DNA from 3 places in the Peribacillus sp. NJ11 genome. Region 3 is predicted to be linked to each of the others. Evidence: riboswitches for the same ligand, from Rfam matches in the RefSeq annotation. Region 3 holds a riboswitch; each other region holds the start of a gene.
What was found. Region 3 has a riboswitch for lysine ahead of QUF86_RS07665 (amino acid permease). Riboswitches for the same ligand answer to the same signal wherever they lie in the genome.
Positions count from the first base shown of each region.

Region 1: it holds a riboswitch for lysine, as region 3 does, so the genes downstream of both, dapA (4-hydroxy-tetrahydrodipicolinate synthase) here and QUF86_RS07665 (amino acid permease) in region 3, are expected to answer to the same signal.
Region 2: it holds a riboswitch for lysine, as region 3 does, so the genes downstream of both, QUF86_RS13480 (aspartate kinase) here and QUF86_RS07665 (amino acid permease) in region 3, are expected to answer to the same signal.

Region 1 covers NZ_JAUCFO010000003.1:110,082-120,691, forward strand. The annotation lists gene QUF86_RS28480 (IDEAL domain-containing protein) at 1-66, shown strand, start outside; gene dapA (4-hydroxy-tetrahydrodipicolinate synthase) at 748-1,644, opposite strand; lysine riboswitch at 1,780-1,958, opposite strand; gene QUF86_RS28490 (hypothetical protein) at 2,338-2,466, shown strand; gene QUF86_RS28865 (IS3 family transposase) at 2,466-2,603, shown strand; gene QUF86_RS28495 (ROK family transcriptional regulator) at 2,980-4,140, opposite strand; gene xylA (xylose isomerase) at 4,520-5,851, shown strand; gene xylB (xylulokinase) at 5,918-7,417, shown strand; gene QUF86_RS28510 (aldose epimerase family protein) at 7,695-8,744, shown strand; partial or broken gene QUF86_RS28515 (IS3 family transposase) at 9,191-10,512, shown strand.
Region 2 covers NZ_JAUCFO010000001.1:2,729,108-2,739,717, forward strand. The annotation lists gene QUF86_RS13445 (AMP-binding protein) at 1-468, shown strand, start outside; gene QUF86_RS13450 (fatty acid metabolism transcriptional regulator FadR) at 670-1,257, shown strand; gene QUF86_RS13455 (enoyl-CoA hydratase) at 1,381-2,154, shown strand; gene QUF86_RS13460 (electron transfer flavoprotein subunit beta/FixA family protein) at 2,266-3,039, shown strand; gene QUF86_RS13465 (electron transfer flavoprotein subunit alpha/FixB family protein) at 3,109-4,086, shown strand; gene trxA (thioredoxin) at 4,271-4,612, shown strand; gene uvrC (excinuclease ABC subunit UvrC) at 4,715-6,487, shown strand; lysine riboswitch at 6,549-6,725, shown strand; gene QUF86_RS13480 (aspartate kinase) at 6,815-8,047, shown strand; gene QUF86_RS13485 (YslB family protein) at 8,109-8,582, opposite strand; gene QUF86_RS13490 (succinate dehydrogenase cytochrome b558 subunit) at 8,967-9,575, shown strand; gene sdhA (succinate dehydrogenase flavoprotein subunit) at 9,646-10,610, shown strand, end outside.
Region 3 covers NZ_JAUCFO010000001.1:1,564,944-1,575,553, reverse strand. The annotation lists gene QUF86_RS07670 (LacI family DNA-binding transcriptional regulator) at 602-1,564, shown strand; lysine riboswitch at 1,810-1,994, shown strand; gene QUF86_RS07665 (amino acid permease) at 2,091-3,542, shown strand; gene QUF86_RS07660 (glycoside hydrolase family 13 protein) at 3,593-5,272, opposite strand; gene QUF86_RS07655 (Ger(x)C family spore germination protein) at 5,359-6,441, opposite strand; gene QUF86_RS07650 (GerAB/ArcD/ProY family transporter) at 6,438-7,538, opposite strand; gene QUF86_RS07645 (spore germination protein) at 7,562-9,070, opposite strand; gene QUF86_RS07640 (YhcN/YlaJ family sporulation lipoprotein) at 9,224-9,748, opposite strand; gene QUF86_RS07635 (DUF948 domain-containing protein) at 10,146-10,463, opposite strand; gene QUF86_RS07630 (hypothetical protein) at 10,583-10,610, shown strand, end outside.

The DNA of each region.
Region 1 (10,610 bases), on a different contig from region 3:
AATGCAAACAAACAGAACTTAATAAAAAATATAACTCCTAACTTATTTCTTTATTTAACAAGATAAAAGGAATTCAATAAAGGAAATAAAATTAGAATAATGGATCAGGTAATGCTGCTTAATTTCTTCCTGATTCATTTTTTTATTTAAGTGGTCTTAGATATGCTACGGGGACCTCAATAAATACCACTCTATAGACATAAAAGAGTCTCCTTCAAGTAGATTAAATGCTTCCATCTATAAGAATAAATAAGAAAAGTCAAATTCAGGGTTCTTTTTTATGGATAGCTTAAAAAAGCTATCAAAAGAAGAAATCTATTTTTGTAATGTACCATAAACCTCGTTAGAATATACGCCTATATTTTAATTTGCCTACAGTGCTTTGAATTATTTATAACTTAAAGAAGATTTTTTTTGGTGTCCTATTGCTGAAACTTCCGGGGGATTTTTGGGACCTACTGGGCTAGCGTCGGGATGCTCTATCCGTTGTACAAATTGTTGGAAAACGCGGTGAATTAAAGGTCAGGCTATATAATTAATGTTGGTTCAGTTGACGAAATAATATCTTTAACCTTATTATCTCTAGCTATCTCTAACTATTTCTACTAGCTTTTAACCCTGAGTCGTGCATCGATTAGAAAGCAGAGCAGTGCACTTCTTTCGGAGTTGCACTGCTTTTTAAAATTTCTCCAGTTTATATGATTATTAATTAGAAAATCTGTATTAAAGACTCGCTATATGAATCATTTATTTATTTAACAAAATTGCTTCTACGTTACTAGGGTGTAGAGCTATTTGTAGTGCTCTTTTTTCTTCATAGTTTAAAGGGACCAATGGTAAGCGGACACCTCCCACATTTAAACCCCGCATATTTAATGCTGATTTTACCGGTGCTGGGCTTGGTGCAGCAAATAATGCTTTCATAATTGGAAGAAGGTTACGATGTGTAGTAGCGGCACCATGGACATCACCATTTTTAAAGCTATTGATCATTTCTTGCATTTCATTACCAATTATGTGTGAAGAAACCGAAACAATGCCTGTTCCACCGATGGCTAAAACCGGTAATGTTAACCCATCGTCGCCGCTGTACAATGTAAAATCACTAGTTGTTTTGCTTATGATTTGTGCCATGGCATCTAAGTCACCACTTGCTTCTTTTACTGCCACAATATTGTTAATTTTTGAGAGACTAACAATCGTCTCTACTGACATGTTTACAACACTCCGTCCTGGGATATTATAAAGCATTACCGGTAATGATGTTGATTGGGCAATAGCATTAAAGTGCTGAAATAATCCTTCTTGAGACGGCTTGTTATAGTAGGGGGTAACGAGCATTATTCCGTCAACGCCTGCTGCCTCTGCTTGCCGTGTTAAGCTGATAGAAGCTTTCGTGTTATTTGAGCCAGTTCCAGCTATGACTGGAACTCTTCCATTAACAACTTCTACAACAATTTTGAATAAATCTACTTTCTCCTCTGCAGTTAATGTAGGAGACTCTCCAGTTGTACCAGCTATAACTAATCCATCAGAACCATTAGCAATTAAATAATTTACTAAAGTTCTCGTAGCATTAAAATCAACCTCATTATTATGATCAAACGGGGTAACCATTGCGGTTAAAACTTGGCCAAAATTCATAACTTCACACCCTTTTGTATAATTTTTTAAAAAAATTCAGAGGTGGTTAGGGCCATTCAGGAATAAACGCAAAAAAGCAACAACGAGGATTCGCTGCTGCAGTAGAAACAATATTTATCAAAAAAATGTTTCCGCGCGTAAGATAGCCCTCCATATAGTTTCCTATATGACAGTCCTGTATTTATTCAATAGCAGAACCAGCTTCAAGAACATGAGATTCTTTCCGCTTCGGCAAATTCCCCTTTCCACAATAGTCATAGGATCTCATTCTCCTCAAAATGTGTACTAATGGTCTTTGCTCCTCTATCCTCACTTCAAAAAGTATGAAGTAAGAAAATATTTAATTGACTGTAATATAACAAGTAATCCTTTCTATTGCAAGGTCAATTTTGAAGTTTTTTTTAAGAATACATGGATAACGATGGAAAAGGCTACAGTATTGGGGTGGATTCATCTTTTTTAGTTATTATGTAAACTCAATATAATAGTTTTATAAAACAAATTGTATGAATTAGTTTCCTCAGGATAAACCTTTTTAAGTCAACCGTATAAGTTACTTTTTATTCTCCCTATACTTCAATACTAAGAAAATACATGTATTTTTACTTTTTTCCGCGTTTATCGAATTTGATAGTTTCTCACTTGCGAAAGAACTTATGTTCGTATACGTGGTTAAAAAGGGAGGTCCCCCTGATGACTATTCATGACCGAGGAATTCTAAAGTGGCAGGCAGCCTTGATTTTACCTGAACATAAAGCTTTTCAAAAGAAAATGATCGAAGATTATTTTAGACAAGAAAAACACGTTCTGATAATGCGGTAATAGAATCTTTCCATGCCAGTCTCAAAACAGGAGAATTTCTGAGAGTTAAATTCCATTTCCTTGGCAATGAGGAGGTAAAATTAAGGATCGAAAGATATTTAAATTATTATAATAAGGACCGACTACAAAAAAATTAGACTACCTTAGCCCCATACAATATGGTTTTAAGGCAGCCTAAACTTGGAGTTTTATATGTTTCTCAAACTGCTAGGTCAGTTCAGAACCTTGCCGTTTATTTGTAACAAAATAGGATATAAGAGGCCCTCACCTAAAATAGGGGAGTATTTGTGGTACTTCCTACACTGATTGCCACTAAAAATTTCCTTTGTTGTTGTTATAGTTCCAAGCTCCGTTATTTATTAATATATAAAATTTATTTTTGCCACAAAGTTTCTCGAAATAAAATTCTCGAAATGTTAGGGGCACCTCACTAGAGTAAAATCAATAACTATTATAAAGAATGATGAGCTTTTAAATAGTTTTGAGTGGGAGGAGCAAAGGCAAGCGAAATATTTAAACTTCTTGCAATTCACCTTTAATAAAATTCTCAACCGCAAAGGCAGAAACACCTAACGCAACAGAGTATATGGAGAGCTTAGAAAAATCAATTTGTAAGTCTTCTTGATGGAACGGGAGTGTATGGTTATCGATTGTTTTTTTAATTGGTTTCTCTAGCCATTCCTTTGCCATTGCAAGACGATTCCCAATAATAATTTGTTCAGGGTTGAATGTATTAATGATGTTGCTAATCCCGAATCCTAAATAACAACCAATTTGATGAAATACCTGAAGGGCTGCTTCATTTTTTTCTGCAGCTGATTTTATTACTGACTCTAGGGTTGTTCCAGTTCCTGTAGCTTCCTTCAGTAAGGCATTTTCAGATGCATAAGCCTCCCAACAGCCTTTGCTGCCACAAGTACAGGGTTTTCCATTCATTTGAATAATCATATGACCCAATTCACCAGAATATCCATTTAATCCTTGATACAATTCCCTATTTAAAATGATACCAACCCCAATTCCAATACCGGCACTTACATAAATGATATTTTGATAGTCTTGACCAACCCCAAATTGCTTTTCCGCATATGCACCAGCATTTGCTTCATTTTCAATAATCACTGGAACTTTGAATTCCTCTTCTATAGCCTGTTTGATGAATATATTTTTCCACCCAAGATTCGGAGCGAGAAGAACTTTTCCCTCTTTATCGACAATGCCAGGAATTCCAATTCCTATCCCTATGATGCCATTGCGGCTAAAAGGCATTTCCTTCATCAAGGAGTAAATCATTTTCTTTATAATCTGGAGGATCAGATTAAAAGAAGAGTCGTTAATAATTTGTGTTTTTTCTATAAGAACTTTTCCTTTTAAATCAGTCAAAATTCCTAAAATATAGTTAACGCCTATATCAATACCAATTGAGTATCCAGCAACTTGATTAATATGTATGGGAACAGGACGACGACCTCCGCTCGATTCACCTGGACTAGATTCATAAATTAGGCCAGCTTCTAATAATTCATTTACTAATGATGAAACAGTGGATTTGTTTAAACCGGTGTATTGTGCTATATCTGCCCGCGATAAAGCTTCTTGTTCCATAATAGTCTGGAAAACAAAATATTTGTTATTTTTTTTGACTACTTGTTGATTCCAAGTTATTGACTGCATTACTTCATCCCCTCTTATAATATTTATTATAACAAAACTTAATATTTATTATAACAAAACTTAGTTGATTTACTAGACAAACTAAGTTTGCGCTGCTATACTCGATTCAAACATTAAGAATATTCATAATCTTTTCTATAAGAGGTAGGGTCTTATCAGAATATGTAACTCGCGGTTAGCGAGAAAATGAAAACGGTAACAATTAATTGGAATTCTCTTTCTTTTTTATTGGCAGCATGATTGAGTTATCTTTTGATAATCATCCAGATGAACAATGCAGATGTGCTTGGTATTTCCTGCAAAGAATATCACAAATTTAATAAACATCAGTGCCAATTGGTAGCCAAGTTTCTTCAATTAAATCTTAGGAGGAAATCAAATGACTTATTTTGAAAACATTAACCGCATTCAGTACGAAGGAGCGAATTCTACAAATCCGCTTGCCTTCAAATTTTACAATCCAGAGGAAAAAATCAATGGGAAGACAATGGAAGAGCTGCTTCGTTTTGGCGTAGCTTACTGGCACACGTTTACAGCAGATGGATCAGATCCGTTTGGGAATGCAACGATGATTCGCCCTTGGAATAAGTTTCAAGGTATGGATTTAGCAAAAGCGCGTGTTGAGGCATCCTTTGAATTTTTCGAAAAAATAAATGCACCATTCTTTTGCTTTCATGATTTTGATATTGCACCAGAAGGAACTACATTAAGTGAAACATATAAAAATCTTGATCAAATTGTCGCCATGATTAAGGAATACATGAGCACAAGTAAAACAAAGCTTTTATGGAACACCGCAAACGCGTTTACACATCCACGTTTTGTTCATGGTGCAGCAACATCATGTAATGCAGATGTTTATGCGTATGCTGCAGCAAAGGTAAAGAAAGGCTTAGAGATTGGGAAAGAATTAGGTGCAGACAACTACGTATTCTGGGGTGGACGCGAAGGCTATGAAACCCTTTTAAATACAGATATGAAACTTGAACTGGATAACCTTGGCCGCTTTTTCCATATGGCTGTTGATTATGCGAAGGAAATCGAATTTACAGGACAATTCCTCATTGAGCCAAAACCAAAAGAACCGACAACACATCAGTATGATTTCGATGTGGCAACAGGTTTAGCCTTCCTCCAAAAATATGATTTGCAGGATGACTTTAAGTTTAATATTGAAGCAAACCATGCTACATTAGCAGGTCATACATTTGAACACGAGCTTCGTGTAGCACGTATCAACGGCATGCTGGGTTCTGTCGATGCGAACCAAGGGAATCCGTTGTTAGGATGGGATACGGATGAATTTCCTACTGATTTGTATACTACTACGCTTGCCATGTATGAGATTTTAAAGAATGGTGGTTTAGGAAAAGGCGGCTTGAACTTTGATGCCAAAGTAAGAAGAGGATCATTCGAGCCAGAAGATCTTTTCTACTCTCATATTGCTGGAATGGATAGCTTTGCCATTGGTTTAAAGGTTGCCCAAAAACTAATTGACGACAATGTATTAGAAAGTTTAATTTCTGAACGATATCAAAGCTATACAGAGGGAATTGGTCTCGACATTGTAGAAGGGAATACTGATCTCCATAAACTAGAGGCCTATGCCCTACAGCTTGGGGAAATCAAGAATAAATCTGGGAGAGAAGAACGTTTAAAGTCAATCATCAATCAATATTTAATCAATGTTAGCAGTGGAGTACTAGTTTAATAAGAAGAGCAAGCTGGAAATATATAGGTATTTCTAGCTTATTCTTATTATGAGGAGGTTTTTGTCATGAAATATGTCTTCGGAATTGACTTGGGAACAAGTGCTGTAAAGGTTTTGTTAATGAATCAATATGGAGAAATAAGTATAGAAAAATCTAAGCCCTATCCATTAATACAAGAAAAATCAGGCTACAATGAACAAGATCCAGAACAATGGTTTTTAAAAACACAGGAAGCAATCACTGAAATTACTTCGGAATTTGAAGGGGATATTCAAGATATTGAAGGAATTAGTTTTTCAGGGCAAATGCATGGCCTTGTTTTATTAGACGAAAACCGACATGTTTTGCGCAATGCCATTCTTTGGAATGATACAAGAACAACAGAACAATGCAAGAGAATTTATGATGTTGTTGGTAATAAACGTTTATTAGATATCACGAAGAATCCAGCACTAGAAGGGTTTACACTTCCAAAACTTCTTTGGGTCCAGGAAAATGAACCGAGAATTTTTGGAAAAGCAGATCTATTCTTGCTGCCAAAGGATTATTTACGCTACCGTATGACAGGGCAAATTCATATGGACTATTCAGATGCCGCTGGAACACTCCTTTTGAATGTGGGTGAGAAGGAGTGGAGTAAGGAGATTTGTGAGCTATTCCAAATCAATCCTGATCTTTGTCCACCACTCGTTGAGTCACATGCTTGTGTTGGGACAATTACACCAGACTTCGCTGATAAGACTGGTCTATCCGAATCAACAAAGGTATTCGCAGGAGGCGCTGATAACGCAAGTGGTGCAATTGGATCTGGAATTCTTGCAGACGGAAGAACGTTATGTAGCATTGGAACTTCAGGCGTTATCTTGTCCTATGAGAAAAAAAGTGATCGTGACTTTAAAGGGAAAGTTCATTACTTTAATCATGGAGCAGAAAATGCTTTTTATACGATGGGTGTTACGCTTGCAGCAGGTTTTAGCTTAAGTTGGTTTAAAGATGTCTTTGCAGAACATGAAACATTTGAAGAGATGTTAGAAGGTATCGATGAAGTTCCTGTAGGTGCAAACGGCTTACTATTTACTCCGTATCTAGTGGGTGAACGAACACCTCATGCAGATGCGCAAATCAGAGCAAGTTTCATTGGCATGGACGCTGCCCATAATAAGAAAGATTTTGTTCGAGCTGTCGTCGAAGGAATTACCTTCTCGTTACATGAGTCCGTCGTAATTTTTCGAGAAAGCGGAAAATCAATCGATTCCATTATCTCCATTGGTGGAGGTGCAAAGAATGAAACCTGGCTACAGATTCAAGCCGATATCTTTAATGCGAATATAGTAAAACTATCAAGTGAACAAGGTCCCGGAATGGGGGCAGCTATGTTGGCCGCTTATGGATGCGGATGGTTTGAATCCTTAAAAGAATGTTCAGATCGCCTTATTCAACCTGCCAAAACATACAAACCTATTCAAGAAAATGTTGAAAAATATCAAAAACTTTTTGAACTTTATAAAAGGGTATATTCCCAAACGCAGGATCTAAATGAAAGGTTAAAAATGTTCCGTAAATAGTGAAAAAATTGACATGGCACTGATACAGTGTTGCATTTTGAATAGAGATAATTATTTGAAAACAATGCTTTAACTATATTAAGAGGCCGATATGGAAGGATTTGTAGGAGGTTAGAGGCGAAAGAAAGTGGTAGCTTTTATTTTTATATTTCTTTGAGCATGTAAAACCAATAGTGCCTTAGAATCAGAAAATCCTCCATGGTCAACTCATTTAATCATTTAAAAAAACCATTTTTTTTAAATGATTAAAGAAATTGTGAAAAGAGGTAGGACAAAAATGACAGTATGGCAAGGGGAGTTTGGGAAAATTAATGGTCGAGTTGTTGACATGTTTACAATGGAAAATATAAATGGTATGCAAATTAAGTGTATTAATTATGGATGTATTATAACTAAAATTTTAGTTCCAGACTCTAATGGGATGTTAGAGAATATTGTATTGGGATATACCAACCTGGAGGAATATATTAAGGATGCCTCTTATTTTGGGGCTGTGATAGGGAGAGTAGCTGGTAGAATCGCGGGTGCACAATTTGAGCTAGACGGTATCACTTATACTTTACCACAAAACGAAAATCAAAATCATCTTCATGGTGGCAGTAGTGGATTCCATAATGTGATATGGGATGCATCTGTTAGTGAAAATGATGGGGAGGCAACTATAGAGTTTACCTATAAGAGTCCGGATGGAGAAGAAGGATACCCCGGGAATGTAATTATGATAGTACGCTATACCTTAACAAATGATAACGAATTATTGATTTCATATTATGGAACTTCTGATAAGAAAACATTACTAAATGTGACCAATCATACTTATTTTAACTTGAGTGGGGACCTTAAGAACGATGTTTCAGAACACATCTTAACGATTAAAAGCGATAAATTTTTAGAGTTGAATAATGATCTTTTACCTACAGGGAAAATTTTAGATGTGAAAAATACTCCTTTTGATTTTCGAAAAGGTAGAAAAGTAGCCGATGGTTTACAATCATCGCATTCACAAAATGTATTAGCGGGATATGGATATGACCATCCGTTTGTATTAAGTACTAACTATCAACAAGAAGTTAGGTTGGTTGATCAGGAAAGTGGGCGCGTGATGGTAATCGAAACAGATGAACCCAGTGTTATTTTATACACAGGAAACCAACTAGAGGGTCATTATATAGTCCATGGTGTCCCTATCATAAAGCATTTAGGATTATGTTTAGAAACACAAGGGCTGCCTGATTCCATACATCATTCCCACTTCCCTTCCATTGTTTTAGAAGAGGGAGAAAAATTTAATTCAAAAACAAAATACTCCTTTTCCATAATGAACTAAGCCACTTCTAGGCTAATTAACCGAAAATGAACTGGCGAATAATTTAAAAAATTATATGAAATGAGAGATCTGTTTAACTGCGTGCCATATGTCAAGGGGACGCTGCATAAGAGAGATGATAAAAAGAAAAAAGTGATTTGTTGTTGTGGAAATTCCATTATCCTAAAGCCTTTATTGCAACATTCGGAATACTACAAAGTGATAGCAACAACCTGCTTCCTTTATAAAGGAAACTTTGTTTTATCTGTCTAACGGATTTTAGTGACTTGCATTATCATTGTTGGGAATGCCATAGAATTTAATTTTTCTTATTGCTCCCTTTCGGAAAGTACTGAACTATACCCCGAATAAAGGACACGGTAAAAAAGTCCCTTATTTCGGGTTTTTTTTATGTCTTCATACTAAAACCCCGTTTAATTTAAGATAGATGGGCGGAGGAAGTAACAATGAGTAAAATTATTTTTAATGAATCTCAAATGAAACGATTAGAGAACAATCCACATGTGAAACAAGTGTCCGAGCGTTCAATCGCTTATCATCCTGATTTCAAGGTAAAGGCTGTTAAAGAAAATCAAGCAGGAAAATCCACTACACAAATCTTTATCGAACATGGATTTGATTTAGAGATGATTGGATCGGATAAGCAAAAAGGCTGCTTAAAACGATGGAGAAAAATATTTGAACAATATGGGGGGGGTGGCTTCTATACGGAGCGTCGTGGGAAAGGCAGTGGAGGAAGACCAAAATCCAAGTCGGATACACAGGAGAATCCGTTAAAGAAAGCAGAGGCTCGTATTAAATATTTAGAGGCAGAACTTGAATTCCTAAAAAAGCTAGACGAACTAGAAAGGCAGGCATCGAAGAAGAAAAAATAACAAAGAGTGAAATATTCATGTTACAAATCATTCGTAGATATAGTCTTACGAATATGGTTTCATATTTTTGTGAAATGGCAGAAGTTAGCCGCAGTGGATATTATGCTTGGCTACAGGCTGAAAGCATTCGATTTACTCTCGAAGAGAAAGATTGGCAGGATTATGAACTCATTCATAAAGTATTTGAGGGAAAGAAGAAGGCTGGCGCCCTCAACATCAAAATGATTGTAGAGAACGACTTTTTTGTCACGATGAACCACAAAAAGATTCGGCGTCTTATGAATAAGTTCAACCTGAAGGCAAGAATTCGCCAAGCCAATCCCTATAAGAAAATGGCTAAAGCCACCCATGAGCATAAAGTCGTTCCAAACCTCTTAAACAGGAAATTTAACCAAGGAGAACCTAGGAAAACTTTTCTTACGGATATCACTTACGTCTATTGGGGTTCTGGACTGCCAGCTTATCTTTCTTGTGTCAAAGACGCTGTTACACGGGAAATCGTTGTCTATCACTTATCCAGAAGCCTCAAGATGGACATCGTCTATCGGACATTGGAAAAACTCGCCGATTCACTAGATGAACTGCTTCATCCTGAAGCGATGATTCATTCAGATCAAGGCGTTCATTATACACACCCTGAATTTCAACGGCGAGTAAAGAAACTAGGACTCATACAATCAATGTCCCGGAAGGGAAATTGTTGGGATAATGCCCCCATGGAATCATTCTTTGACCATTTTAAAGATGAAGTGGATTATTCAGTGTGTCAAACATTTGAGGAGTTACACCTCATCATTGAAGAATACATAGAGGAATACAATACAAATCGTTACCAATGGAGCTTTTAAATAGAATGACTCCCACAATACGGGAGCCATCGGTTAGCTGTATAATCTATAGGTCTTTTTTTAGACTGTCCATTTTATAGGGCATAGTTCACTTTTTTTTATTAGTTTAACTTATATATAATTTTCGAACGTTCAATTTGGAA
Region 2 (10,610 bases), 1.2 Mb from region 3:
GGACCTCAGGTAATGCAAGGTTACTGGAACCGTCCGGATGAAACGGAAAGCACTTTTAAAGATGGCTGGCTACTAACAGGCGACCTGGGTTACATGGATGAGCGGGGGTTCTTTTATGTAGTCGAGAGGAAAAAGGATACAATCATTGCTGGTGGTTTCAATATATACCCACGTGAGGTGGAAGAGGTACTATACGAGCATGAGGCCGTACAGGAGGTTGTTGTGGCAGGTATCCCTGACCCATATCGCGGTGAGACCGTCAAAGCCTACGTCGTACTGAAAAAAAATGCCAGGGTGACTGAAGATGAATTGAATGATTTTGCTAGAAAAAGCCTGGCTTCCTATAAGGTGCCGCGCAGCTATGAATTTAGGGAGGAACTTCCTAAAACGACGATAGGAAAGATCCTGAGAAGAGTCCTTATCGAGGAAGAAAAGAAAAAAATATCGGAGGAAAGAAAAGAAGCGTAAACAAGCAACCCCTTCATACGGAGCAGCGGAATAGGGCTCCGTGTTTTGCAGAACGACTGGACAACCTATGGATTGGGGCTGTACAATGAACATAAGTGGAATGTCAGGACTCTTAGAAGTTTTTGCTTGACAGTAAAGGGTCGTCATTCTATGATAGAAATATGAATGATGATTCATTCATTTTCTGAAAGGGGACATCCAGTGAAACGCAACAGACCAAAGTATAACCAAATTATTGATGCGGCCGTTATCGTCATTGCCCAAAACGGTTACTATCAAGCCCAAGTATCCAAAATCGCCAAGCAGGCAGGCGTAGCGGATGGCACCATATATCTTTATTTTAAAAATAAAGAAGATATCTTAATATCATTATTCCATGAAAAGATGGGCTATTTTGTGGAACAGATCGAAGAAGAACTAAAAGGAAAGACCACAGCTTCGGATAAACTGCATGTGCTCATCCAAAAACATTTTCAAAACCTTTCAGAAGACGTGAATTTAGCAATTGTCACTCAGTTGGAATTAAGACAGTCGAATAAAGAATTACGCCTAAGGATTAATGATGTGTTAAGAGGATATTTAAATTTAATCGATCAGATCATTAAAGAAGGAAAAGAGAACGGCGAATTTTTGCCTGATTTAAATAATTTACTTGCCAGGCAGATGATTTTTGGAACGATTGACGAAACAGTGACGACTTGGGTCATGAATGAGCAAAAGTATTCGCTCCCAGACCTTGCACCAGACGTTCACCGCCTTCTAATTGGCGGCTGTGGCTTGAAAAGTTAACGATTTTAATCGAGGATGGCTAGCCATCCTCGAAAGAATCGGTTAATATGCTTTCCGGCTTACCGGGAAGTGATACATATAGAATTTTCAAAAAAGTTTGACTAGATGCCAGGAGGGATAGATATGGAATACCTTAAGCTTTCTGTCGAAAATCATGTAGCATTTATAACGATTGATCATGCACCAGCAAATGCGCTTTCCACGGCAATCATCGGAGAGCTGTCACAGGCCTTTGATCAAATTGAGCAAGACGAAGCCGTACGGGTTGTCCTTCTTCATGGTGAAGGAAGATTTTTCTCTGCAGGAGCAGACATTAAAGAGTTTACGGAAGTGACAAACGGTAAGGCTTTCGAGAAGCTGACCAAGAATGGTCAATCTGTATTCGAGAAAATCGAATCTTTTCCAAAGCCGGTCATTGCAGCCATCCATGGTGCGGCGCTTGGCGGAGGATTGGAGCTGGCCATGTCCTGTCACATCCGTTTGGTAACCGAAAAGGCTAAACTAGGTTTGCCTGAACTGCAGTTGGGCTTAATCCCTGGATTTGCTGGCACCCAGCGTCTTCCTCGTTATGTGGGTATGGCAAAGGCCGCTGAAATGCTGTTTACAAGTGAACCGATTACAGGTATCCAAGCTGTGCAATGCGGATTGGCCAACCATGCTTTCCTGGATGAAGAACTGATTCCAAAAGCGAAGGAACTAGCCAATAAAATTGCCAAGAAAAGCCCTCTGGCTTTAAAGGCGGCTATAGAATTATTAAATTATTCCAAGCATGATTCCTACTATAAAGGTGTGGAAAGGGAAGCCGACCTCTTTGGCAAAGCTTTCGATACTGCTGACGCAAAAGAAGGAATTGGCGCTTTCATGGAAAAAAGAGAAGCTGTATTCACAGGGAAATAAATAACTATTTTTATATATCATGCAGGATTTTGATGAAATTTGAAGAATACAATAATATATATCAATAAAATTCATAATCTTCAAAACTCAAATCATTCGGGAGGTATTATCGTGAACATTTATGTACTGCTGAAAAGAACATTTGATACAGAAGAAAAAATTACACTATCCAACGGGAAAATTAATGAGGATGGAGCAGAATTCATCATTAATCCATACGATGAATATGCTGTTGAAGAAGCAATCCAGGTGCGAGATGCACAAGGCGGCGAAGTAACGGTTATTTCTGTCGGAACCGAAGAGGCTGAAAAGCAATTACGCACAGCGCTTGCAATGGGGGCTGACAAAGCCGTATTGATAAATATTGAGGACGACATAGAAAATGGCGATCAATTCACGACTGCCAAAATTATAGGCGAATACTTAAAAGGTAAAAATGCCGATCTAATCATTGCAGGGAACGTTGCAATCGATGGCGGTTCTGGTCAAGTGGGTCCACGAGTTGCCGAGATTTTAGAAATTCCTTATATTACAACCATTACTAAACTGGACATTGCAAATGGAAATGTAAGCGTTATCCGGGATGTCGAAGGGGACTCTGAAACGATCGAAGCATCTCTTCCATTGTTAGTGACAGCTCAACAAGGGTTAAATGAGCCACGTTATCCTTCTTTGCCGGGAATCATGAAAGCGAAGAAAAAACCGCTTGAAGAATTGGAATTGGATGACCTGGATTTGGAAGAGGAAGATGTTGAAGCAAAAACAAAAACGATTGAAATCTACCTTCCTGCGAAAAAAGAAGCTGGAAAAGTATTGAACGGCGAAATCGGTGCCCAAGTCAGCGAACTTGTTCAATTATTACGCAGCGAAGCAAAAGTGATTTAATCGAAACGGTACTTTTAAAACAACAACACACGACAAATAGATAAAATAGAGCACAGGAGGTTTTTATAAATGGCTAGAAAGTTTCTTGTATTGGGCGAAGTTCGCGACGGTTCACTAAGAAATGTATCATTTGAAGCTATCGGTGCGGCTAAACTTGCTGCAGATGGCGGGGAAATCGTAGGTGTTTTAGTTGGTGACAGTGTTCAAAATTTCGGAAATGAATTGATCCAATATGGTGCAGACCGGGTTGTTGCAGTCGAAAATGATCTATTGAAACAATATACTTCAGATGGTTATGCGCAAGGCTTGCTTGCCGTCATCGAGCAGGAAAAGCCAGAAGGGATTTTCTTTGGACATACGGCTCTGGGAAAAGACCTTGCACCTAAATTGGCTGGAAAGCTTGAATCAGGATTGATTTCCGACGTTACATCCATTGAAGAAGAAGGCGGAAATATCGTTTTCACCCGCCCGATATATTCTGGTAAAGCATTTGAAAAGAAAATTGTTACAGATGGCGTGATATTCGCGACAATCCGTCCGAACAATATTGAACCGTTAGCGAAAGATGAGTCCCGCTCTGGTGATGTTTCTGCATTAAGTGTGGATATTAAGGATTTACGCACAATCATCAAAGATGTTGTTAGAAAAGCTAGTGAAGGGGTCGACCTTTCAGAAGCAAAAGTAATCATCGCAGGTGGCCGTGGCGTGAAAAGTGAAGATGGTTTTGAACCATTGAAGGAACTGGCACAAGTACTGGGCGGAGCGGTAGGTGCTTCCCGCGGTGCATGTGATGCGGACTATTGCGATTACTCTTTGCAAATCGGGCAAACGGGTAAAGTCGTTACACCAGACCTTTATATCGCCTGCGGTATTTCTGGAGCGATACAGCATTTAGCGGGGATGTCCAACTCCAAGGTTATCGTTGCCATCAACAAAGACCCTGAAGCTAACATATTCAATATAGCTGATTATGGAATTGTCGGGGATCTTTTCGAAGTCGTTCCATTACTTACGGAAGAATTCAAAAAACTAAAAGTTAACGCTTAAAAGAAATAAATTCTGATGAGGGGCAAGACATTTGGCATAAGCCGATACATGTCTTGCCCCTTCATTTTTTTTGGCTTTTAGGCAAGGTTTGAGCCTGCATATTTACTCTTTTTTTGGACATCCTACCACTGAAGCAAAATATTAGCATCGTTTCTAGCAATAATGGTATACTGACTTTAGTTATTTGAGTAATTTTGAGGAGGAAATATATATGGCTATTGTAAATGCAACTGACCAAACTTTCACAACAGATACTAGCGAAGGTGTAGTTCTTGTAGATTTTTGGGCACCATGGTGCGGACCTTGTAAAATGATCGCTCCTGTTCTTCAAGAGCTTGATACTGAAATTGGCGATACAGCGAAAATCGTAAAAGTGGATGTAGATGAAAACCAAGAAACAGCTGGGAAATTCGGTGTGATGAGCATCCCGACATTAATCGTCCTTAAAGACGGTGAAGTGGTGGATAAAGTTGTTGGTTTCCAACCTAAAGAAGCACTTGCTGAACTTATTGCAAAACACGCGTAATAGTAAGTTAGCTAAAAAAAGCTTCAAGTCTGCGGACTTGAAGCTTTTTTCGCTATCTTGATATATAATAATTGTAAAATGGGAGAACAGGAGGCTGAATGCATGAACCAACAAATAAAGAATAAACTTGCCCTTCTTCCCGATCAACCTGGTTGTTACTTAATGAAAGATCGTCAGGGAACGATCATATATGTAGGCAAAGCGAAAGTGTTGAAAAATCGTGTCCGTTCTTATTTCACGGGTTCTCATGATGGAAAAACATTTCGGCTTGTGAATGAGATAGAAGATTTCGAATACATCGTCACCTCTTCCAATATCGAGGCCCTTATTTTAGAGCTGAACTTAATCAAAAAACATGATCCAAAATATAATGTCATGCTTAAGGATGATAAGACGTACCCTTTCATCAAGCTTACGGCGGAACGTCATCCACGTCTAATCATTACGCGAAAAGTAAAAAAAGATAAAGGGAAATACTTCGGACCATATCCAAATGCTTTTGCAGCTAACGAAACGAAAAAATTGCTCGACCGCATCTATCCTCTTAGAAAATGCAATACCCTACCTGATCGCGTTTGTCTTTATTATCACCTTGGCCAGTGCCTGGCCCCATGTGTTTATGATGTTGAGGAACAGGAATATAAGAAAATGGTGGATGATATCAACCGCTTCTTGAACGGTGGACATACTGAGATAAAAAAAGAACTGACTGAAAAAATGCTGGAGGCATCGGAAAATCTCGATTTCGAGAGGGCCAAGGAGTTCCGTGACAAAATTGCCCACATCGATATTACGATGGAGAAGCAGAAAATGATGACGACTGATTTCATCGACAGGGATGTATTTGGGTTTGCCTATGATAAAGGCTGGATGTGCGTTCAGGTATTTTTTGTCCGACAGGGTAAATTGATAGAAAGAGATGTTTCACTTTTTCCTGTCTATGATGAACCGGAACAGGAACTACTTACATTCCTCGGTCAGTTTTACGAGATTACCAACCACTTTAAACCAAAGGAAATCTTGCTGCCTGAGTCAGTGGATGCCGAAATGGCCGAGGGGCTCCTTGGTGTCAAAACGATTCACCCGAAACGGGGATCGAAAAAAGACATGCTTAAATTAGCGAATAAAAATGCCTCCATCGCCCTTCAGGAAAAATTCTCCTTGATTGAACGGGATGAAGAAAGAACCATCAATGCGGTGGAAAACCTCGGGAACCAATTAGGCATCTACACCCCGCACCGAATTGAAGCTTTCGATAACTCCAATATTCAGGGAAGTGACCCTGTTTCCGCTTTAGTCGTGTTCATTGATGGGAAACCGGAAAAAAGGGAGTACCGTAAATATAAGATCAAGACGGTCCAGGGACCTGATGATTATGAATCGATGCGTGAAGTGGTCAGAAGAAGGTATTCACGAGTATTGAAAGAAGGGCTGCCACTTCCGGACTTAATCATCATCGATGGTGGAAAGGGCCATGTGGAAGCCGTTCGGGATATATTGGAGAATGAATTGGGCCTTGATATTCCACTATCAGGTCTCATAAAGGATGAAAAGCATAGGACCTCGCAGTTGATGATTGGAAATCCGCTTGAACTCGTACCACTTGATTCACGTAGCCAGGAATTTTACTTATTGCAAAGAATTCAGGATGAGGTGCATAGGTTCGCGATTACGTTTCATCGCCAGCTACGCGGGAAAAATGCGGTTCACTCCCAGCTAGATGATATTCCAGGTGTTGGGGAAAAGCGAAGGAAGCAATTGTTAAGGCATTTTGGGTCATTGAAGAAAATCAAAGAGGCAACGGCCGAGGAAATTATGGAAGCGGGCATGCCAAAAGGGGTAGCCGAGGGAATCGTAAGAAAATTACAAGAATAATCTTGCTACCGACTATTCCCTATGCTATGATTAAAAAGAATTTTTAACTAGACAACTTAAAAGTGCTGATAGAGGTGCGGAATTCAAGAGTAAAAACCTGGAGAAGTATGAGCTTCCATGAAAGGTTTTGAAAGGGGATGACGCCGAAGGAAGACAAGACTCATACCTTGTTTTTCTGGTCTGACATTTAATAAATGGCGGATTGTCAGGGTTAATACCCTGGAGAGCTATCTCACTGTGTTTACAGTATTAGATATGTGATCACAGCAATGAGATATTTCTCATTGCTTTTTTTATTGCCTAAAAAGGTAGAGAGGGTGCATTAGGATGGCATTAATCGTTCAAAAATTCGGCGGAACATCCGTCGGAAGCGTAGAAAAAATCAAAAATGTTGCCAATCGGGTAATCGAGGAAGTGGAGAATGGAAATGGTGTGGTAGTCGTTGTTTCAGCTATGGGGAAAACCACAGATCAATTGGTTTCCATGGCCCAAGATATTTCCGGAACCCCGAGCAAGAGGGAAATGGATATGCTATTGACGACGGGGGAACAAATCACGATATCCCTGTTAACGATGGCATTGATTGAAAAAGGACATGAAGCCATTTCGTACACAGGCTGGCAGGCAGGTATGCAAACGGAATCCGTTCATGGGAATGCCAGGATTTTAAACATCGATGCTACAAGGATTCAAGCCCAGCTCCAGGAAAAGAAAATTGTGGTCGTAGCCGGTTTCCAGGGGAGCGATGCAAATGGGGAAATCACTACCTTAGGGCGGGGTGGTTCCGATACGACGGCGGTTGCCATCGCTGCAGCGCTGAATGCGGATAGATGCGATATTTATACGGATGTAACGGGTGTTTTCACTACGGATCCACGCTACATAAAAGGTGCGCGAAAACTTCAATCCATTTCTTACGATGAGATGCTGGAACTAGCAAACCTGGGGGCGGGCGTCCTACATCCAAGGGCTGTCGAATATGCAAAGAATTATCAAATCCCGCTTGAAGTCCGTTCGAGCATGGAGAGAGAATCAGGAACGATCATAGAGGAGGAAGCAACTATGGAAGAAAACTTAATTGTACGGGGCATTGCTTTTGAAGACAGTATTACTAGGGTCACAATTTATGGTTTGCCCCAATCACTTGGTGCATTATCCACAATTTTCACGACACTTGCGAAAAACCGGATTAATGTGGACATCATCATTCAAAGCATGACTGCCGAGGATACGACCAATCTATCATTTTCCACAAAAAGTGAAGATACGGAAGCGGCATTGATCGTGCTGGAAAACAATAAAGAACGATTGGCATTCGACCGAATCGAAACGGAGGGTGGGTTGGCCAAAGTGTCCATCGTCGGATCTGGTATGGTATCCAATCCAGGAGTGGCTGCCGAGATGTTTGAAGTGATGGCCAATACAGGCATCCAAGTGAAAATGGTCAGCACATCGGAAATTAAAGTCTCGACTGTCGTCAATGAAAAGGAAATGGTGAAGGCGGTCGAATCTCTTCATGAAGCATTTAAACTTGGGCAGCATGCAAATGTGCTAGCTTGAGTGTAAGGAGTCCAATAAAAAAACAGACTTCCGGTAAAAAGGGTAAGTCTGTTTTAAGGGCTTAATAGATTGGATCTCTGGGATCCCATTGGATGGTGAATATCACTTTTTTTGCGCGGCGTTTGATTTCTTCCGTTGATTCGCTGAGGAATTTTTTTTGCAGTGTAAACTGCTCGGCAAGGAAACCGGCTTCAAGTTGGAAGTGACAATCAGGGTGTAAATCCAGGCGGCGGCTGATTATTTCACCCGTCAGGGATAATTCCATCTCGTGTTTCGTATACTTCATGATTTCCAGATTGCCCCATCCAGCGCTCTGGAAAAATTCAATCACTTCCTGATCGCCATTCAATGGGAATTTTCTTGCTAATTGTTTACCTGCCCAATAGAGGATTTGATTAGAGTCTTTTCCGAGAATATCGTTCAATAGAACTTCTCTGATTAATTCGTATCCGAAAGCTGGAACTTGGAATTCTTCAGTTTGAATTTCTTCAGCTTGAATCTCTTCTTCTATCGCAGCAGCAATATTTTTTTTCATAGTTTATCGCCTCTTTCTGTAAATCTATTATAAACGTATTTCTTTTGCAAATTATACTGTTTTTTATTTATTTAAATAACAATTGGGAAAAAATGAGAAATTATACCGAGATATTAATAGTTAAATTTGAAATTTCTTCAAAATATCATCTTGACAAACAAAAAATATCCAATTTAATCCAATAAAATCTATTCTGAAAAAGAGATTTCTTGTATCCGTTTTCTTGACGCACATAGAAGTCAGGAGTAAAATGGACATGTCACATAATTGTAAAGGAAGTATAGAGGAGTTTTTTTGACTCTATACTGTATTTTCACGCGGAGATAAAAGGTAGCCACCAGTTTATCTTTGCATGATTTTTCACAAATTAAGGGGGGGCACTTAGTGGCAAAAAATCGTGAGTTTGGGAATCGCAGGCTTCATTCACTTCTAGGAGTAATTCCAATTGGTCTATTCCTAATTTTTCATTTATCGGTAAACTTTATGGCAACAAAAGGAGAAGAGACTTTTAATGGGGCAGTTCATTTAATTGAGTATACGCCCGTGAAGATTTTGGTAGAATGGGTCGTCATCTATCTACCGCTCATTTTCCATGCTGTGTACGGAATTTATATTGCCTTTACAGCAAAAAACAATTTAGGCAGATTTAGTTTCTTCCGTAACTGGATGTTCATGTTGCAACGTCTAACTGGAATCATAACGTTGATTTTCCTTGTTTGGCATATATGGGCAACTAGAATTCAAGCAGCTATGGGTGCTGAAGTTAACTTTGACATGATGGCTGAAATTTTCTCTAGTCCATTTATGATTGTGTTCTATATTGTTGGTATTATCTCGGCAATTTTCCACTTTGCTAATGGATTATGGTCATTTGCAGTGAGCTGGGGTCTTACAGTTTCACCTAAATCGCAAAAAATCATGACTTACTTTACATTGATCGTTTTCGTTCTTCTTTCTTATATCGGAATTAGCGCAATTTTCGCTTTCGTATAAGAAGATAGAGTTCATTTATAAGTATTAGGAAAAACATAGCTTGGCTAATGGAAATAAGGGAGTGACAGAATTGGGTAAAGGTAAAATAGTTATCGTTGGTGGAGGTCTAGCTGGATTAATGGCTACGATCAAAGCAGCAGAGCTGGGACAACAGGTTGATTTATTTTCTTTAGTGCCTGTTAAACGCTCTCACTCAGTTTGTGCCCAAGGCGGAATCAATGGGGCAGTAAATACAAAAGGTGAAGGGGATTCTCCATATATCCACTTCGACGATACAGTTTATGGCGGAGATTTCTTGGCTAACCAACCGCCGGTTAAAGCGATGTGCGAAGCAGCACCATCTATCATCCATATGTTTGACCGTATGGGTGTTATGTTCAACCGTACTCCGGAAGGTCTTCTTGATTTCCGTCGTTTCGGTGGTACTCAACATAGCCGTACAGCATTTGCTGGTGCAACGACTGGTCAACAATTACTTTACGCATTGGACGAGCAGGTTCGCCGTTATGAAGTTGAAGGCCTTGTAACGAAATATGAAGGCTGGGAATTCCTTGGAGCTGTTATCGATGATGAACAAACAGCACGTGGTATCGTAGCTCAAAACCTGACTTCAATGGAAATCAAATCATTCCCTGGCGACGCAGTCATCATGGCGAGCGGTGGCCCTGGAATCATTTTCGGTAAATCAACTAACTCAATGATCAATACAGGCTCAGCAGCTTCCATCGTTTATCAACAAGGTGTAAATTATGCAAATGGTGAGTTCATTCAAATTCACCCGACTGCAATCCCTGGAGATGACAAACTTCGTCTAATGAGTGAATCCGCTCGTGGTGAAGGTGGACGTATCTGGACATATAAAGACGGAAAACCTTGGTATTTCCTTGAAGAAAAATACCCTGCTTATGGTAATCTAGTACCTCGTGATATCGCGACTCGTGAAATCTTCGACGTATGCATGAACATGAAGCTTGGCATTAATGGAGAAAACATGGTTTACCTGGATCTATCACATAAAGATCCTAAATTACTTGA
Region 3 (10,610 bases):
GAAGAAAAGTTCTTCCTTCCGTAACATGAAACGTAAACGATGAAGTTATATTTATATTGTGGAGTTTTAATGGTGAAAATAAACTAGAGGGTCTATTTCGATTGTTTATGGCGGGAAAACGTGAAATTCACGAGTAAATGCATGGATTTCACGAGTAAAGTGTCAAAATTCACGAGTAAATGCGCGGATTTCACGAGTAAAGTGTCAAAATTCACGAGTAAATGCAGTATTCACGAGTAATTCCTTATTATTCACTAGGAAAATGGCGAATTTCACGCCTAATGCCGTGGAATTCAGAGTAAATCGCGTAATTCCCGACTGGCATCCGGCATTCCATGTGCGCTGCCACTCATTTTTCCGACTTCAATGAAATTGCCAGGTACGCCAATCCCAATTCAATTCCGCAAAGTACAAACAGGGTAATTAAAGTTTGGACCATCATGATCTCCTCCTCCTCTAAGACTTAACCCAATCTTAAAGGATGAAACCCATACCAGAACAAGAGCTTATTTGAAGAAATCTTCAGCAGCCCCACTGTGTTCTCTTGCTTTGAAATGGGTTTCATACTGTACAATATAAAAAAAGAAAATACGGTGATCCCATGACAAATATTAAAGAAATTGCTCAAAGTGCTGGTGTATCTGTCTCAACAGTTTCCCGTGTATTGAATGATCATCCTTATGTAAGCCCTGAAAAAAGAGCGAGCGTTTTACAAGCCATTGACCGTTTGAATTATTCGAGAAACATCAACGCCATCCATCTTTCTAAAGGCAAAACAAATCTTATCGGCATCATCATCCCCTTCACCAATCACCCATATTACGGGGCAATCGTTAACGGAATTTCTAAACAGGCGAATGCAATCGGCTGTCATCTAGTCATCTTTCAGACCCATTACGAAAGAGAGAAAGAAATCCAGGCTTTGAATATGCTGCAAATGAAGCAACTCGATGGCATTATCGTTTGTTCAAGAATTTCGGAAATGAAAATCCTCTTGGAGTATCAAAAATATGGACCGATTATCTTATGTGAAGATACAGCCCAGGCTGAATTTTCATCCATCAGCGTTGATCATTATGCAGCTTTCTCCTGTGCCCTTGAATACGTGATTGCTAAAGGTTATCAGAAAATTGGATACAGTCTTGGCCGTAAAAAGAGCAGAAACAGTTCTCTCCGCACAAAGGCTTTTAACGATATCATGAGTAAACATCAACTTATAAACAATAAAGATTGGCTGTTTGAAGGCAGTTATCACATCAAAGACGGTGAACAATTGTTTCAGGATTGGAATTCGATGGTGAATAAACCTGAGGCCATCATCATCACTAATGATGACACGGCGGCAGGCTTCATTCTAACAGCTAAGAAATCTGGCATGAGGGTACCTGAAGATGTGGCCATTCTCGGCTTCAATAATGATAGCCTGAGTGAAATGCTCGAAATCACGACCATTTCCTTACCGCTGGAATGGATTGGGAAAATGGCAGTTGATCTATTCGAGAATCCTGAGGTGGTCAAACATGTAAAACTGGAATACGCCCTTATAAAAAGAAGGAGCGTTTAATAACGCTAAGAATAGCTTTACTTTTGTATCATCAAATCTTCCAGACTTTTTTGAACTAGGAAAAAATAACCACATAAAATAATCATTGCGATATCCATGAGATTATTTTATAATTTTGATATAGTAAAGTTTACTCAATTACTAGCAATCTATTAGCTATTGCATGAATTTCATGAGTATAATCGTCCGTCGTCAATTACAAGATGGCGCAACGATTTAAGAAAATTGAATACTTCCTCATTTACCGATGAGTTAGAGGCTGCAGCTTATAAAAGTAAAACGGACGAGATTCTGGAAAATTAAAGACTCCGTTTGAAAGGATAAGTTGCCGAAGTTTGGGTATATTCCATGTATACCTTGGCTGGCGGTGTTTTCGAACAGGAACATCACTGTCACGTTTTTTCTAAAAGCGTGGGGAGCTATCTTCGGAAGGATAAACGGGTTTATTATAAACAGCCGTCGATCTTTTTCGACTGCTGTTTTTTTATTTTTCGTTCCCTTCCAATAAAAAGGAGTGTAACATCAATTGGCAAATTCACAACAAGCATCAAGCCCTACTGAATTGAAAAGGAGCCTGAAAGCGCGGCACTTGATGATGATTTCATTAGGTGGAACGATTGGAACAGGTTTATTTTTAGCAAGTGGCGGTGCCATTCATTCAGCCGGACCCGGCGGTGCCTTGGTGGCATACGCGATCATCGGCATCATGGTTTATTACTTAATGACAAGTCTTGCAGAAATGGCAGCGTTCATGCCAGTGGCCGGTTCGTTCCGTGTCTATGCATCCAAATTCGTCGATCCGTCTTTCGGTTTTGCGATTGGATGGAACTACTGGTATAACTGGGCAATCACCATTGCCGCTGAATTAGCAGCCGTTGTCTTAATTATGAAGTTCTGGTTCCCGGATAGTCCTTCCTTTATCTGGAGTGCCATTGCGTTAATCACAATGTTTCTTATCAATTACATGTCCGTTAAAGGTTTTGGGGAAACGGAATTCTGGTTTGCCATGATCAAAGTCGTGACGGTCGTCATATTCTTGATCACTGGTGTTTTGATCATCCTCGGAATCATGGGTGGGAAAGACCCAATTGGTTTTTCCAATTTCACAATGGGCGAAGGTCCCTTTAACGGGGGGTTCTTCACGATTCTAGGCGTATTCATGGCAGCTGGCTTTTCTTTCCAAGGAACGGAATTGCTTGGAGTGACGGCTGGTGAAAGTGAGGATCCGGAAAAAAATATCCCTAAAGCGATCAGATCCGTTTTCTGGCGCATCATCTTATTCTATATCCTTGCAATTTTTGTAATTGGAATGATCATACCGTTTACGGATTCACGTTTATTGAGTGAAGATGTTGCCGTAAGTCCATTCACGCTTGTATTTGAACGTGCGGGCCTTGCATTTGCCGCATCCATCATGAACGCGATCATTTTATCATCCGTACTCTCTGCCGGTAACTCTGGCATGTACGCTTCAACCCGTATGCTATGGGACTTGGCACGTGATGGGAAAGCACCGAAATTCCTTGGCAAGTTAGATAAAAGAGGAGTACCAGTGAATGCACTTATCGTGACTTCCTTAGTTGGCTGCGTTGCATTCTTAGCTTCATTTTTCGGAGATGGTGTTGTTTATATCTGGTTATTGAATGCTTCAGGCATGGCCGGATTCGTCACCTGGGTCGGGATTGCGATTGCCCATTATCGGTTCCGCAAAGCCTACGTAGCTCAAGGCCTTGATATGAATGCTTTACCATACCGGGCCAAAGGCTTCCCATTCGGACCTATATTCGCACTTGTCCTTTGTATCATCATTATCATTGGACAAGGCTATCAAGCCTTCAGTAGCAATGGGATCGATTGGAATTCAATGTTCGTTTCCTACATTGGCTTGATTCTATTTTTCGTCCTATGGTTCGGCTATAAAATTAAGCATAAAACGAAAATCATTCCCCTTGAGGAATGTGACCTTAAATCAAAATAATACGTAAAAGGACCTGCTCTTCTCTAAACGGGGAAGAACAGGTCCTTTTTTCATTTCAAATGATAAACACGACATTCATATGGACGCAGAGGTTTGGTGGAGATTCCTTCTTCTTCCTGATCATAATTACCGATCAGCCTTGTAGCAGAATATGCATGCAGCTCTTCAGGCAAAGAATAGGAGGCCGGCTCCTCTTTAAAGTTGCATAGCACTAGCAGCTTTTCTTCTTCCAACGTTCTCGTATAGGCAAATATTCGTTCATCATCTGGACAGAGCAGTTCAAAACGGCCATAAACGACGATTTCATGATCCTTGCGTATTTGGATAAGCCTTTTATAAAAATGAAAAATGGAATTCGGATCATTGTAGGCTTTTTCCGCATTGATCTCGGGAAAATTGGGATTAACCTTAATCCAAGGACTCCCATTTGTGAATCCTGCGTTCCGGGAATCATTCCACTGAATCGGTGTCCTCGCATTATCCCTGCTACGGGCGTGAATGGCTGACATCATCCGCTCTTTTGACCAGCCACGCGAATTGACGAGTTCGTCATATGAATTCAACGTTTCAATATCCCGGTATTCATCGATGCTTTCAAATGCAACATTGGTCATGCCCAACTCTTCCCCTTGATATATATAAGGAGTCCCCTGAAGCATATGAAGACAAGCGGCAAGCATCTTTGCGCTTTCAATACGATACTTTCCATCATTTCCAAACCTTGAGACAACCCGGGGCTGATCATGATTGTTCCAGTATAAACTGTTCCAGCCATCCCCCTCCAAACCAGTCTGCCACTTGGAAAGAATTCGCTTTAAATCGCTTAGCTTCCACTTATCGTTACTCCATTTCCCTTCTAGTCCGCACCCCAAATCCATATGTTCGAATTGAAAGACCATATGTAGCTCACCACGATCTTTACCTGTGAACAATTGTGCTTCCTCCGGTGTGACGCCTGGCATCTCCCCAACGGTAATCACGTCATATCGAGAAAGTGCCCGTTGATTGATTTCCTGTAAAAACTCATGTATGCGCGGTCCATTCAGGAAAAAGGGGCTTCCATCACCATACTGCTTCTCATGATGAACGGATCCATCTGAATAGCTCTGATCTTTTGAAAGGAAGTTGATGACATCCATCCGAAATCCATCGACACCCTTATCCAGCCACCAAGTCATCATGCTGTAGATTTCTTCACGGAGCTTAGGGTTCTCCCAGTTTAAATCAGGTTGTTTCTTGCTGAATAAATGTAAATAATATTCATCCGTTCCTTCATCATATTCCCATGCCGAACCTTTAAAAATGGACTCCCAATTATTTGGCTCTTTCCCATTCCTTCCAGGTTTCCAAATATAATAATCACGCTTTGGATTATCTGTTGAGGATCGGGATTCCTTGAACCACGTATGTTCATCTGAAGAATGGTTGACCACCAGATCCATCATGATCTTCATCCCACGTTCATGCACCGCCTTCAGCAACCTATCAAAATCAGCCATTGTCCCGAATTCAGTCATGATTGATCGATAATCACTGATATCGTACCCATTGTCATCATTGGGAGATTGATAAATGGGGGATAGCCATATCACGTTCACACCCAGCTCTTGTAAATAATCGAGTTTCATCAAGATCCCGTTTAAATCCCCTATCCCATCTCCATCACTATCCATAAAACTCCTTGGATACACTTGGTATACAACTGCCTCTTTCCACCATGCTTTGTCCATGCCTTTCCTCCCCTCTTTAAACGCATTGACATAATCATTACACCAATACCCTATTATAAAGGGAGAAACTTCAGAATATTCTTCTTTTATTCCACAATTCCGGTTTGAATCATTTCAATGTCCAAATCCACCTCGATGGGAATATGGGGATATGCCTCCTCCCAATGTTTTTGATCGAAATTTCTTGTTTTACTTTTAGCGTGATTACCGAGTGCAATCGGATCTATATTGTTTTCCTGAAACATGGTTACCATCTCATTTAATTTATTACCAATGACATGTTCAGCCCTGGCCTCTATTTTATTCAGGGCGACCCCTTTGCCCAAGTCATAACCTTGGACCTCTAGCAAACTCGCTTTTAGTTTCACTTCAATCCTGACTTTGGGGTCTTGATTTACATTCGAGAAATCATAATGGACACGTGACTCCACGTTATTGATATCTGTATAGTCATTTTCCTTCCATTTAATTTCATAATTCCCCAGCTTAAAGTTTTCACTGAGGACTTTGAATAAAAACCCATCCTCATAAGGGATATATTTACCAATATACCTATCCCTTTTAAACAGGGCGATCCCTTTTACCCGTATTTGGTCTTCTGCAGTTTCCAATAAGGGCAGGACCGGATCGATCCCATTACCATGACACGCATATAAATACCTGTGCAAATCTACATCAGGCAAATTAGTCCGGATATTCTGTTCAATCAGTTCTTTTACTTGAACCCCTGGAGTTTTAATCAACTTCGGCTCCATTTTAACTACATCCTCAGCTTTACCATGAACGATCGCTAAATACAAATCCCTTCCCACCATCGGATCACGCCGATATGTATCGACGTAATCATTCAACCCATCACCCGCCAATTCTTCACCATAGAGAATGACTGACAGCCTCCCGCCGACAATCGGGAATGGTGTCTTTGCATTTTCTTGCTGGCGGGTTGCCTTTATATCATGGGAGATTGATTCATATACTTCATTACCTAGATCTGCTTCCTCACCAGGCTGAGGAACGCTGACAACGACCGTACCTTTGATTTTTTTGTCTCCGGCATCATCATAACCTACGACTTCAGCAATTAAAATATCTTCTAATATTTGCTTTTCCACACCGCACGCCGTCATCAAGAAACAAGCTAATGTAATCATGAGGAGTTTGATTTTCATGATTTATCCCCCCTAACTTTATAAACGATCGACTGCCATATGAATAAGAGAGGAAGATAAAAATAAATGATATAAAAGCCTATTTGCGAACTGATCGTGTTAAACCTATCGATTCTATAGCGGTTATCCAAAAAAAGGCAGGAAGCTAAAATGATAAGCAGGATGAAAACCAACATCTTTTTCTGTCTGAATCCAAATGCTCTTTTCGCTGTTCTGCTTGCTGCCCAAACCCCTAAACAAACATTCGGCAGCACCATGAACAGCCAAACGGAAATCCCTATGTATTCGAACCTTTCAATGAATGGAAGGTCGACAATTTTCCATAACGTCAAAGTTGCCCATATTACATCTTTCAGCTGATCTTGATGATAGTAGGCTAATGAAACAATAATGAACATTAAATATATCGACATAGTAAACAACACCCCTAAGTGGGCCCACTTTTGAGAATGTTCACGCTTTTTAATGAATGGGTAATAAATCAGGAGTAATTCAAAACCAAGGTAATTCAGGGTCATTTTCTTACAGGCCTTCATGATTTCCAAAAAAGAATGATCAAGAAAAGGACCCAAATTTTCAAAGTGGGCGTACTTCAATGGAAAATAATTCAAAAGGAATAATGGTGATCCAATAATAAGCCCGATTATACAAAAACCAGTTATGACCCTGAACCCTCCCGTCACAAAACTATACAGGAGAATAAGAATGAAGGTTAATAGCATCAGGACATTGACACCAGGGAACATCCAAACCTGAATGACCTCTAAATAAGTCCTGATAAGTATGATGGAAATCATTATGAAGTAGAGGATGAATAAAATATTGAAAGCATTTCCTACCCATTTACCAAACAAATCTTTATGGATGGCAATCAAATCAAGTGTTTGTGGGCCCCTGCCTAAAAGCTTGAAACACATCCAAAGCAGAACATTTATGATTAACCCTGAAATTATGATTGATATCCATGCGTCTTGGCCAGCCTCTTTCGCTATGACCCGTTCAAACCCCAATACCCCTACGCCAATCTGCATGCCGGGCATAAGGAAAAAAACAAAAAATGGGGATATTTGTTTAGTTTCATTTGGTTTGACTTCCATACCTTCTCACCGCTTTCTACAACTTATTCATCAATATCACTTTGGGATTTTTGAGTATCCGCCTTCTTCCTCATCCTTAGTGGATTTTCCGTCCGCAGAAATTGCGGGCGTTTTTTCTGTTTTGAAAAAGGGAGGCGAATCAGACTATCTTTAAAGTCATGAACCCTTAACGGGTATAGAGGATCTAAATATGGACTGCCAAGCGAAGTCAATTTCAATAAGTGACTTAAAATGAATGCACTGCATAAAGCTATTCCAAACAGTCCGTATAACTGGGCTGCAATTAGAAAAGGAAAGCGGATAAGGCGAATCGTATTACTGATTTGGTAAATCGGCACCGTAAATGAAGCCAAGGCAGCCAAAGCGACAAGCATCAACAAGACATTACTGACAAATCCCGCTTCCACAGCGGCTGTACCGATGACTATACCGCCAACAATACCGATGGTGGAGCCAACCTTAGCTGGCAGCCTGACCGCTGCTTCCCTGAGCAATTCGATCGTCCCTTCCAGCACGATCGCTTCCAAAATCGGCGGAAAAGGGATCACGCCCCTGGATGATATTAAGATGGGCAGCAAATCAGTTGGAATCACCTGATAATGATACGTTAAAACGGCAACATACAGAGGTGATGACAAAACGGAAAACAGCACTGCGAAAAGCCTAATCAAACGGAATGAAGTACCGAGATTCCAAATTTGAAAATAATCTTCAAATGACGAAAAGAACGAAATGATGGTATTGGGACCAACTAATACATGAGGAGATCCATCCAGCATGATCCCTATTTTCCCTTCCGATAATACACTGGCCAGATGATCGGGCCGCTCCGTATCAATCAGTTGCGGAAACATCGAATTCCGATTATCCGTGATCATCTGACTTACAAACGAAATATCGACGATCGTATCATATTCTATATCTTCTATTCTCTGCATGACTGTATTAATGATCTGTTGATTTACTATCCCATCTATGTAAAGAACGGCTAACCTTGTTTGCGAGATGCTCCCGACCCGAAATTCCTTGGACTGCAATTCAGGAGTGGGCAAACGGTTACGGATCAGATTCAAATTCGAATCAAGCGATTCAACAAAGGCCTCCTTGGACCCAACGACCGTATACTCCGACTCGGGTGTGGAAATTTGCCTTTTCACACTATGAACACATGGAATCAACAAACACATTTCTTCATCTTTCCTGTATTGAATCATGACCGATCCGGCCAAAACCAACCTTTGAATGTCATTTAAATCAGCCGTCAATTTCATATCTTCCATCGGAATTTCGCCTTTTAATTGCTTAAGATCCTTCTTTGGTTGATTCGAAATGGCAGTCAGTACATGTTCATGGAGCTGTTGTTCACTAACCAGTGAATTGAAATAGGAGATGGTATAGTCGTCTTCAGTCGGGTATTGGAAGGTAAGAAAATCATTAGATGCTTCAAACTTTTTAAGAAGTTCCTGAAAATCCTTGGAAGAATCCTGAAAGGTTGCTGCATCCTTATCCTTCCTGTCCTTAAAAAACCTCACTATTCCACCCCTCCCATTACCTGTACTTAGTTTTTTTAGTGTAACCACCCTCTATAAAGTTAGTCATGATTCACCGATATCCTTTAAATAGGAAAAGACCTATCCGGAATTCACCAGATAAGTCTTTTCATCTTAATTCATTAACGTTACCAATTATCTTGGGCTTGGAAAAATCCGTGTTACAAGTTCACGGAACTCTTCAGCAAATCCTGCAACGGGTTTTCCATTCTCGATATCATTTGCATACCCTTTCATTCTTTGAACAAAGTCCGGGTTTGCCGAAACATAAACTTGGTCCACCGATGGATCGGCTCCCCTTACTGCATCAGCAACCCTTTCTTTAAGGTCATTCGGGATATCCTTATCCCCGCCGTCTTTTAATACTGCCCCTACATATGCATTATTTTCAGTCACGATGACATTGGCGTTACTTACTTCCTTCAAAGCTTCGACACGATTTGCGATATCTTCGGAAACCCTCATATCGTTTACACCATTATCATTATTATCATCATTAACATTTTGCCTTGTGTCGCTTACATTCATCGGATTATCTAAATTATCCTGATTGGTACGATTCAGGCCAAGATTTTCACTGGCATCTTCTTTATCATTAGGTGAACAACCTGTAATCACTAAAGCCATCATCGCACTTGATACCATCGCTTTATAATTCATTTTCCTCACTCCTCTAAAATAATTTAATATTAATATTTGCGAGGAGACGATAAATTATTCAGAAGAAGTGACCTTCAAGCCGATAATTCCAACCAAAATAAAACCGACGAATAACAAACGCATCGCTAATTTCGTAAAACCCTCGTCATTTTTTAATTCGTGGCCATGACACTTCAAATAATCATTCAATCACGATTTGAACCAAAGCCATCTTTTTCCCTCCAATTACAGAAAAAGCCCGAAAGGTCATGTATCATAACCTCCCGAGCTTTTTTCCCTCCGTTTACGCAGAATCCTCCGCTTTCTCTTGGACCCTACCGGTAAAATTCAACCGAGGAATCCTAGAAACTTATTATTTCAAGACTATATCATATACTCCAATTCGAAACGCTTATGCTCAGTTTCTAAGCTTCCACTTGTCACCTTTTATTGAAAACCAAATTTTTTTAAAGGGTTCAGGTATTTCTTTAGCCGCATCAACCGTATATTGTACGGCCTCTTTTTTATATTGAACATCTTCAGTGATATCATACTGTGTCATGGCAAGTTGGTCCGTCTCCGATTTAATCTGCTCCGTTTTGGCCTGGATGCGTGTAACGGTTTCCGTCAAATTATCAATAGTCGGTTTGGAATCCTTAAATGTTTTAAAAGCAAAAAACGCTAAATAGATAATCGATCCGATAAAGAGGGCAAGACTAATATATACAATGACCACCTATGATTCCTCCTTTTATTTTACCTTTACTATACCCGTAATAATTGAGCGGAAAACGAATCCCCATGTATTTTCTTTTATGCCTGGTCATATTATTGAAAGAAAAGGGAGGAATGAAAATGAATCAAATGCCTCTGCTTAAAGCCT